Regions from separate parts of the Shouchella oshimensis genome, predicted to be linked through region 1. Evidence: riboswitches for the same ligand, from Rfam matches in the RefSeq annotation. Region 1 holds a riboswitch; the other holds the start of a gene.

The links. Region 1 has a riboswitch for cyclic di-GMP ahead of NDM98_RS06520 (pilus assembly FimT family protein). Riboswitches for the same ligand answer to the same signal wherever they lie in the genome.
Region 2: another riboswitch for cyclic di-GMP. It lies ahead of NDM98_RS19850 (anti-repressor SinI family protein); the one in region 1 lies ahead of NDM98_RS06520 (pilus assembly FimT family protein).

What each region holds. Positions count from the first base shown of each region.
Region 1 covers NZ_JAMQJY010000001.1:1,193,502-1,197,930, reverse strand. Annotated here, with positions in the region: gene NDM98_RS06530 (type IV pilus twitching motility protein PilT) at 1-573, shown strand, start outside; gene NDM98_RS06525 (type II secretion system F family protein) at 573-1,781, shown strand; cyclic di-GMP riboswitch class II at 1,856-1,939, shown strand; gene NDM98_RS06520 (pilus assembly FimT family protein) at 2,007-2,462, shown strand; gene NDM98_RS06515 (prepilin peptidase) at 2,921-3,604, shown strand; gene NDM98_RS06510 (type IV pilus biogenesis protein PilM) at 3,646-4,086, shown strand; gene NDM98_RS06505 (type IV pilus biogenesis protein PilM) at 4,083-4,352, shown strand; gene NDM98_RS06500 (hypothetical protein) at 4,330-4,429, shown strand, end outside.
Region 2 covers NZ_JAMQJY010000004.1:88,386-92,814, forward strand. Annotated here, with positions in the region: gene NDM98_RS19840 (TetR/AcrR family transcriptional regulator) at 1-440, shown strand, start outside; gene NDM98_RS19845 (SDR family oxidoreductase) at 667-1,407, shown strand; cyclic di-GMP riboswitch class I at 1,649-1,731, shown strand; gene NDM98_RS19850 (anti-repressor SinI family protein) at 1,712-1,930, shown strand; partial or broken gene NDM98_RS19855 (amidohydrolase family protein) at 2,262-3,021, opposite strand; gene NDM98_RS19860 (AraC family transcriptional regulator) at 3,204-4,064, shown strand; gene NDM98_RS19865 (DinB family protein) at 4,157-4,429, shown strand, end outside.

The sequences.
Region 1 (4,429 bases):
ATTATTACCCTTGAGGATCCAATTGAGTACCTACACAGACATCAGATGTCTGTTGTAAATCAACGGGAGGTTGGTTTTGATACAAAGAATTTTGCAAATGGACTTAAAGGTTGTTTACGTCAGGATCCGGATATCATTTTAGTTGGAGAGATGCGTGACTTGGAGACCATTTCAACGGCGATTACGGCGGCGGAAACAGGTCATCTTGTACTTGGCACTTTGCATACAACGGATGCACCATCAACCATTGATCGAATCATTGACGTTTTCCCACCTGCTCAACAAGCACAAGTTCGCATTCAATTAGCGTCCGTTTTAAGCGCGGTTATCTCTCAGCGCTTATTCCGAACAGCTGATCACAAGGGGCGCAGGGCAGCTACTGAAATCTTAATCAATAACTCGGCAGTCAAAAACTTAATTCGCAACGAAAAGATTCATCAAATTAAAAATGTCATTCAAACAAGTCGAGCAGAAGGCATGATGACGATGGATACATCAATGGCAGAGCTCGTTAAACAAGAAGTATTAAATCCTGAAATTCTCTCTATTTATGCAAAAGGCAATGTAAGCTGATGGCAACCTATTCGTATACAGGAAGAGATAGCCACGGCAAACCAGTCAAAGGAAAAACACAGGCAAATGATGAGACTGCAGCTGTCCAATTATTAAAGGAAAAACGAATTTCAGTCACTGCGATAGAAGAATTACAGCAAGGTTTGTACCAAGATGTGCAAATTTTAAAACCAAAGGTAAAGTCCAAGGATTTTGTTATGTTCCTCAGACAATTCTCAACGCTGCTAAAAGCAGGGGTGCCAGTAATCGAAACGATACATGTGTTAACAAAACAGACAACAAGTAAACCATTAAAAGCAGCTCTAGCAATGATAGAAGAGGATGTTCGATCAGGTAAGTCACTATCTGCTGCTTCAGCCAAGCAGGGAGATTTATTTCCTCCGTTATTTACAAACATGGTGAAGGTTGGTGAAGCAGGAGGCCGGTTGGACGATATTCTTGATAGATTGGCTACGTATTATGAGAAACAGCATCGATTGAAACAAAAAGTACTAGCGACGTTAACCTACCCAATGTTTGTTGGAGTCGTGGCAATCGCAATCATTATATTCTTGCTTGTATTTGTTGTACCAACGTTTGCGAGTATGTTTGCAAGCTTTGGTGGAGAATTACCCACGATAACAAAACTAGTGATGGCAGCAGGAGACCTTGCGTTAGTTTTTTGGTGGGTCGTACCAATTGTCGCTGCATTGTTTGTATTCGGGTGGAAATTCGGCCGGAGACACCCACAAATGAGGTTGTGGATGGATACGATTATTTTACGAATCCCGGTTTTTGGTAGCTTGATCCAAAAGTCTGAACTAGCTCGAGTCACACAAACACTTGGTGCCTTATTTCAAAGCTCCGTGCCTGTTTTACAAGCACTAACAATTGTTGAGAGAGTAGCAGACAATCATGTCATTGCAAATGTGTTAAAGGAATCAAGACGCTCATTACAGCAAGGTGAGTCATTATCTGCACCAATGGAAAACCATTGGGCATTTCCACCACTTGTCACACAAATGATTAGTGTGGGGGAAAAATCAGGTTCTCTTGATGCCATGCTTGAGAAAGCAGCAGAATTTTACGAATCAGAAGTCGAAGCAGCAACCGATCAAATTAAGGCGTTAATTGAACCGGTGATGATCATTCTTTTGGCGGGAATCGTAGGAACGATTGTACTCGCTATTATGGTACCTATGTTTAAAATATTTACAACTATAGGGTAAAAAAGTACTAGACAAATAGATTTATTTAGGCTAAGCTAGATTTAACAGATTAACAACAAGTTTCAACAAGTACATACAACTCGGAAAGCGTTGATCATCTACCTGTATATGGGCACTTGGGTAGATAGGAGCTAGTAGTGCAACCGGCCGGCATTGTCTTAATTAGACGTGTAGGTCGGTTTTTTGTTGTTAATTGACAAAACAAAAAAGTGGAGGCGAAAGAAAATGAAAGCATTAATGAAAAAGCATTTAAAGAATCAGAAGGGTCTAACACTAATTGAGTTACTAGCAGTTGTGGTTATCCTAGGTATCATCGCAGCAATTGCGATTCCGAGTATTGGAGCAATTATCGATAACACACGTAAAGACGCGCATATTGCGAACGCGGAGCAGATGGTGAATGCAGTGAAGACGGCGAAGGCTACGAATGTTGCTGGCAGTGGAACTGGCAGTAATACTTATACATTAGAATCTCTAATTAATGCAGGATTAATGGAGAATCCAGATCCACCTGGAAGTTCTACTGAATATACTGCTGGAACAAGCAAAGTGGTCATTGATGGGAAAGATTATAAAGTTACATTAATTTCGACTGAAAGAACGCATATTAATGAAAAAGTAATCACAGAATTAAGAGCGAGTGGTGGAAGAGACTTAGTTAATGTTGTAGCAGGCAATTAATTCTAATTTGACTTTTGTATAAAAATATAAAATGACGGACGATCCTACATATAGGACCGTTCGTCGTTTCATTTCTACTAAAATTAGCGTAAGGAGGATCCGTAGACTCCTGCGGGAACAGCACGTGTCTGAAGATCTCAAGCGGTGCTTTTCCGCTTGGGAGCTGAGGCCGTGCCCGCGGAAAGCGAAGGATCCTCCTGAAGCGGAGCTGCTCAACTAATAAATGGAACGTGAGTTTTTGTGATGTATCTTTAGAGAAGCCTCAGGCTCCTAATCTTCCTTTATAAAAACAATTGTATTTCCAATAAAAAGCATTTATCCTTATAGGTATATAGTTTCATGAAAAAACGACTAACTCAGCCGTAGAGGTGAACAAATGATTGATGGTATTGTGATAGGTTATTTGGCTCTTGTAGGGCTTGGTGTTTGGTTCTTTTTATAATGTGGTGGGTCTCCGGGTGCCGGTTGGGGAGTCGATTGTCACACCTCGTTCTCATTGTACAAAGTGTGATCGTACTCTTGAAGCGCGAGAGCTAATTCCAGTGCTTTCCTTCCTGCTTCAGCGAGGGTCTTGCCGAACATGTGATACAAAGATTTCTTTTTTGTACCCAACAACAGAGCTAGTGACTGGATTTTTATTTGCGTTCTCATTTTATATGTTTGGATGGACAGCTGAAACCATTATTGCGTTATTACTCGTTTCGATGCTGGCAATTATTTTTGTAAGTGATATGCGCTACATGCTTATTCCAGATAAAATTCTACTATTTTTTGCGATTCCACTCGTGTTGGTGCGGATGGTTGCAGCCCCGCTTACACCTTGGTGGGATTCGTGGTTAGGTGCGTTGATTGGTTTTGCGCTGCTTTTATTGATTGCCATCATTAGCCGCGGCGGTATGGGTGGTGGAGATATTAAGCTGTTTGCTGTGTTAGGCATCGTACTTGGATGGAAGCTAGTGCTTTTGACATTATTTCTAGCATCGACATATGGGGCTATTGTTGGCATTGGTGCTAAGTTGCTAAAAAAGGTAGACCGGAAGCAACCCATCCCCTTTGGACCATTTATTGCTGCAGGTGCGCTAACTGCTTATTTCTTTGGCGAAGCGTTGATTCGGTGGTATACCGAAACGGTGCTATTTTAGGTGATTGATAGATAAATCAAATTCGTATGGGAGAATCGGGTATGGGGATATTTGGTGGTAGAAAACAACAGAGACATGCACTGGTTTTAAAGGATCATGTGATTCGATATGTAAGCAGTAAACGAGCTGATTTGAAAACCATTCAAACGTATGGTGAAGTCTATCTTCCACCAGGTTTGATTCATCGTGGAAAGCTTGTTGATAAAGAAGCAGTAAAACGTTTGCTAGAGTTGCAACAACCTGAGTGGGAATTGAAAAAAAACAGTCCTGTCCAGATCTGTGTGCCAGACAGTCAGCTGCTGATCCGTAGGCATGAGGTAGCAGCAACCGTACCCGATGAAGAACTAAAAGGACAACTATACATAGATACAGGTGACTCTTTGGTTCTTCCATTTGAAGATCCTTTGTTTGACTATCAAAAACTGCGAGAAGATGAAGAAAAAAAGAATTACTACTGTATATTTCTAAAGAATCCGTTATGAATGAGTATGTAACATTACTAGATCAATTAGACTTACAAGCAAATGCGGCTGATTTAACGTCGGCTTGTGCGTATCGCTTGTTTCATGAGCAAAATCTTCTAGATGGTCATCCGTTTACCGTCTCCGTTCAGTTTGATGTGTCGTTAGTGAACATTACCATTTTGGCTTCAGGTAGACCACTCTTTTCACGAACCTGGCCACTTGCCTATGATGAGGAACGCTGGGTGATTCATGAAGGCCAAGTTGGAATGGAGATTGGACTCTGAATCGCTGAGAGAAGAGATTCGCACGGTTGTTACTGAGATTGAAAAAGTGATCAGCTTTTATCAATACTCGGTTTTAA
Region 2 (4,429 bases), on a different contig from region 1:
TTGAAAATAAGGAGGATATGCTCAACAAATTGTATTTAATGATTAAGAAAGATATGAGCGTCGAAGTGTTTCAACATTACGATGATTCTATCTCCGTACGTTCTTCTTTTGAATATACATTGAGAAAATATCTAGACTTTATTCTGAATAATAAAGATGAATTCTTATTTATTGAACAATTTTCAAACTCTCCTCTTCTTCACAACTTATCTAAAGAAGAAGGAACACTAATGTTTGAACCAATTATTAGGCTACTTGAAGAAGGGAAAAGCCAAAAAATATTCAAGCAAGTGGATACTAATCTGCTATATATGGCAATGGTTAACCTTTGTATGCAGTATGTTAAAGAGCATTATGGTGGGCGAATAACGTTTAAGCAAGAAGATATCAACATAATCGTTGAAATGACTTGGGATGCTATTAAAAAAGATGAAATCTGATGTAGGAGATCATTTTCTCTTACATCTTCATTTTATATAATAATTAATCGAATGAACGTTTATTATACAAATGTTCATAATTAAACGAACATTCGATAATTAAAGGGGGTGATATGGAGTACGAAGATCTCTTTTAGAGAAGATCAGGAAGTTCTTTTAAAACAATTATTCTGATGGGATGTACCTTGTTAAGGAAAAAATATAATTAAGAGAGGACGTTTATAATATGTCAAATATTCAAGGAAAAGTTGTTATCATTACTGGTGCATCAAGTGGAATTGGGGAAGCTACTGCAAAGGAGCTTGCTTCGAAAGGTGCTAAAATAGTTCTTGCTGCACGGAGAGAAGAGCGACTAAAGGAGATACAGCAAGAAATTAAGCGTAATGGGGGACAGGTAATTTATCAAGTTACAGATGTGACTTCATACGAGCAAATGGAAACGCTAGCTTCGTACGCTCTTACAGAGTTTGGCAAAATTGATGTTATGATCAATAATGCAGGTGTAATGCCACTATCAGCTATTTCAGATTTGAAAATAACAGAATGGGAAACAATGATTGATGTAAATATTAAGGGCGTAACATATGGAATGGCTGCTGTTCTTCCTTCTATGAAAGAAAATAAAGTTGGTCACATCATCAATGTTTCTGCTGTTGCTGGCCATATGGTATTTCCAACTAGTTCTGTTTACAGTGGAACAAAATATGCTGTACGTGCTATAACAGAAGGTCTTAGACAAGAAGAATGTAAAAACAATATACGTACAACAATTATCTCTCCAGGTCCAACTTCAACCGAACTTACAAATTCAATTTCTGACCTAGGACTAAGAAACTTCATTATAGAGAGCGCTAAAGAGGCAATTGATCCTTCCAGTGTAGCAAGAGCCATTGCATTTGCGATTGGAGAACCTGATAACGTAGCTATTAATGAAATGATTATTCGACCAACTATTCAAGAAATGTAAAGATAGTAACTACATTTGTTTTGAAGAGTTGTTCTTATTTTGCCCCTAAAAAATAGACAGGTAACTCGGAATTTCCGTGTTGCCTGTCTATTTCATTTAGCCACAGTTCTGAGTTTTGTTTTACAGGGGGAAGTTACTATTCATCTAACTCTTAGCCTAATAAATTAATGAGAGCGATTACATTAAATCTGTACATTTTATACCATATTTTGATATAATTTATATAGAGATTAATTATCAAACTAGAAAAGGGCAAATCAGTCGAAAGATTGAGACGCAAAGTTACAGGTCTAAGGTTTATACTATGATGGCTGTGCTACCTAAAATAGTACATATTTTAGGGGGGATATGTTTGGTTCCTTTTAATAGTGAAAGTGAATTAGACAAAGAATGGAGTAACTTAATAAAGGAAGCTTTGGAAATGGGGATTTCTGCCGAAGAAATTAGACAGTTCCTAAAAGATCCTAAAATGGTTGACAATCTTTCAAATGCGCATGTTTTAGAAAGATTGTATTACAAATAGGGATAACATAGGTGAAGTTAATAGACCTTAAAGGTCAAGAAAACAGTGCAAACGAACCTTAGAAGCCTTGCAGACGCTTATGGGTTCATTACAGAAAGGATATATGTTACTGCCTTTCTAAAAACGTGATGAAGTTCCTGCTGTTTTTTTGTGCAGATTGAACTCATAGTCTAATTAAGTTACGATACGAAAAACAGTAGTGGTTGAAAATCTTTTTAAAACAGAGAAGGGATATCCCAAGAGGAGCTTTTAAGCTCCTCTTTTTTCGTTTGTATGTTTATCCATTTGCTCGTTCATTATAAGATATAACAACAAGATTAGATCATCTAACTTACTTCTCTTTCCCTCCAAAGTACCAATCCATTGCATTCTGATACAAGACTTTATGTATAGCTGTTTCATCATCTAAAGCTTCTTTTATGATAGTTATGTCTGAGTCTTGGAAAGGTCGTGGTGCTCGGGTAGAGGGTAAATCACTTCCAAACATTAACGCATTATTGTTAATGTTGTATATTTCTTTGATCATTTCTCCGGGATCGAAATCTAATCTGCCAAATCCAGTTGCTTTTACTTTAACTCCATGAGAAACAAGGTTCAGTAGTTCATGCGAGCCAAGCTTTTGAAAGGCCTAGATGATCAATGGATACAGCGGGCAAAGTCCTAAGTATATTCATGATATCTGCTAGTTTAGAAGAGTTTATATACAGTTCGGTATGCCAACCGGCTAAGTCATATACTCGTTTTGAAAATGACTCTAGTTTAGAAAGTTCTTCTGAACCTCCTCGATTTACATTAAATCTTAATGCTGTAACCCCAATAGAATCTAGTTCTAGGATCTCTTCGTCACTTGTAGAGTAAGGCAACTGAGTGACTCCAACAAACCCACTTCCTAATTGTTTAAGGGATTCTTTTAGATAGGTTTGGTCAAATTTTTGAAAGGAACCTGATACAATGGCACCATTTGTAATACCTAATCTGTTAGCATCAACTTGATAATCAACAGCAGTATAGGAATCGGGCGTAAAGCCTTGGTTTTCATAAATAGGGAAGTGTTTATCAATAATATGTAAGTGGGAATCAAAGATCTTCATGAATGTTCTCCTTTTTCATTCTATTATAGTTTAAGCTTATCAAAACGATTAAAATAAGAACATACATATCAATTCATATCTTGCGCCAAAAATTGAATTGCTCCTGTCACTATCGAGCACAAAATATCAAGAATCAACATTGAGCTACGTATAAACTTAGTGAAGAGAGGGGAGCTGCTAATATGGAAGGGCTTCAAAGGATGCTTGCTAGTCTCGAGTATATTGAAAACAATTTAGAAAATGACTTGAATATTGAAGAGGTCGCTGAGATTGCCTGTATGTCAAAGTTTCACTTCCAACGAATGTTTAGCATGCTTACGAGTTTTACGGTTAGTGAGTATATTCGTAATCGCCGGATGACTGTTGCTACACAGATGCTGAATCATTCAAACAGCAAGATCATTGATGTGGCGATGAGATATGGCTACGAAAGCCCGGAAGCCTTCACTAAAGCATTCAAACGAATTCATGGAATCAATCCATCAGAAGCAAAGAAGAGTAATCGTTCTTTAAAGGCGTATCCAAAGCTTTCCTTTCAAATTCAATTAAAGGGTGATGTAGAAATGGATTACAAATTAGTAGATAAAGATGAATTTGCTGTTGTTGGAAAAAGCATTCGTACGTCATGTATCGACGGTGAGAATAACCGTAACATTGCGGGGTTCTGGAATGAATCAAATCAAAACGGGTTCACAAAAGAACTAGCAAAAAACAGTGGATCACTTGGACTGATTGGCTTGTGCTTGGAATTTGATAGTAAGCAAGAAAATCTGACCTATCTCATTGGAGCCGAAAAGAACATTGATTCCATACCAAACGATTGGCAAGAGACAATCATTCCAGCAGCTACATGGGCCGTCTTCCCAGTACACGGACCAATGCCTGAAGCTATGCCAAAAGTGTGGGGCAGAGTTTTTTCAGAGTGGTTTCCTTCTACTGGATATGAGCATGCCGGTGGACCAGAAATGGAAGTGTATCTTAGTGATGCGGATCCATTTTCAGAGGACTATTATAGTGAAGTCTGGATTCCAATTAAAAAATAAGAGTGTAGATAGGCGCGCGTGTTCACAGGAGGCGCCTATTTTTTCGAGTATACTAAAAGAGAATTACTGTTAATAGAGAGGAGGAATAGATGATGAAGCTTTTTGTTTCTCAGTATGAATGGGTGCGAAAGACACGCGACGTATTATTTCAATATTGTGAGAGTTTACCTCAGGAGGACTATGTAAAAGAAGTAGAATCATTTGGCGGTGATTCTATCCGAAATTTACACGTCCATGTTGCTGAATGCTATCAAGTCTGGTTAGGCAAACGAGCGCTTAAAAAGGAGCTCTCATTGGTTAATCCAATAGACATTACAACTGTTCAACAAATGCGAGAGCTATTCAAGCAAACGGATGACATCGTT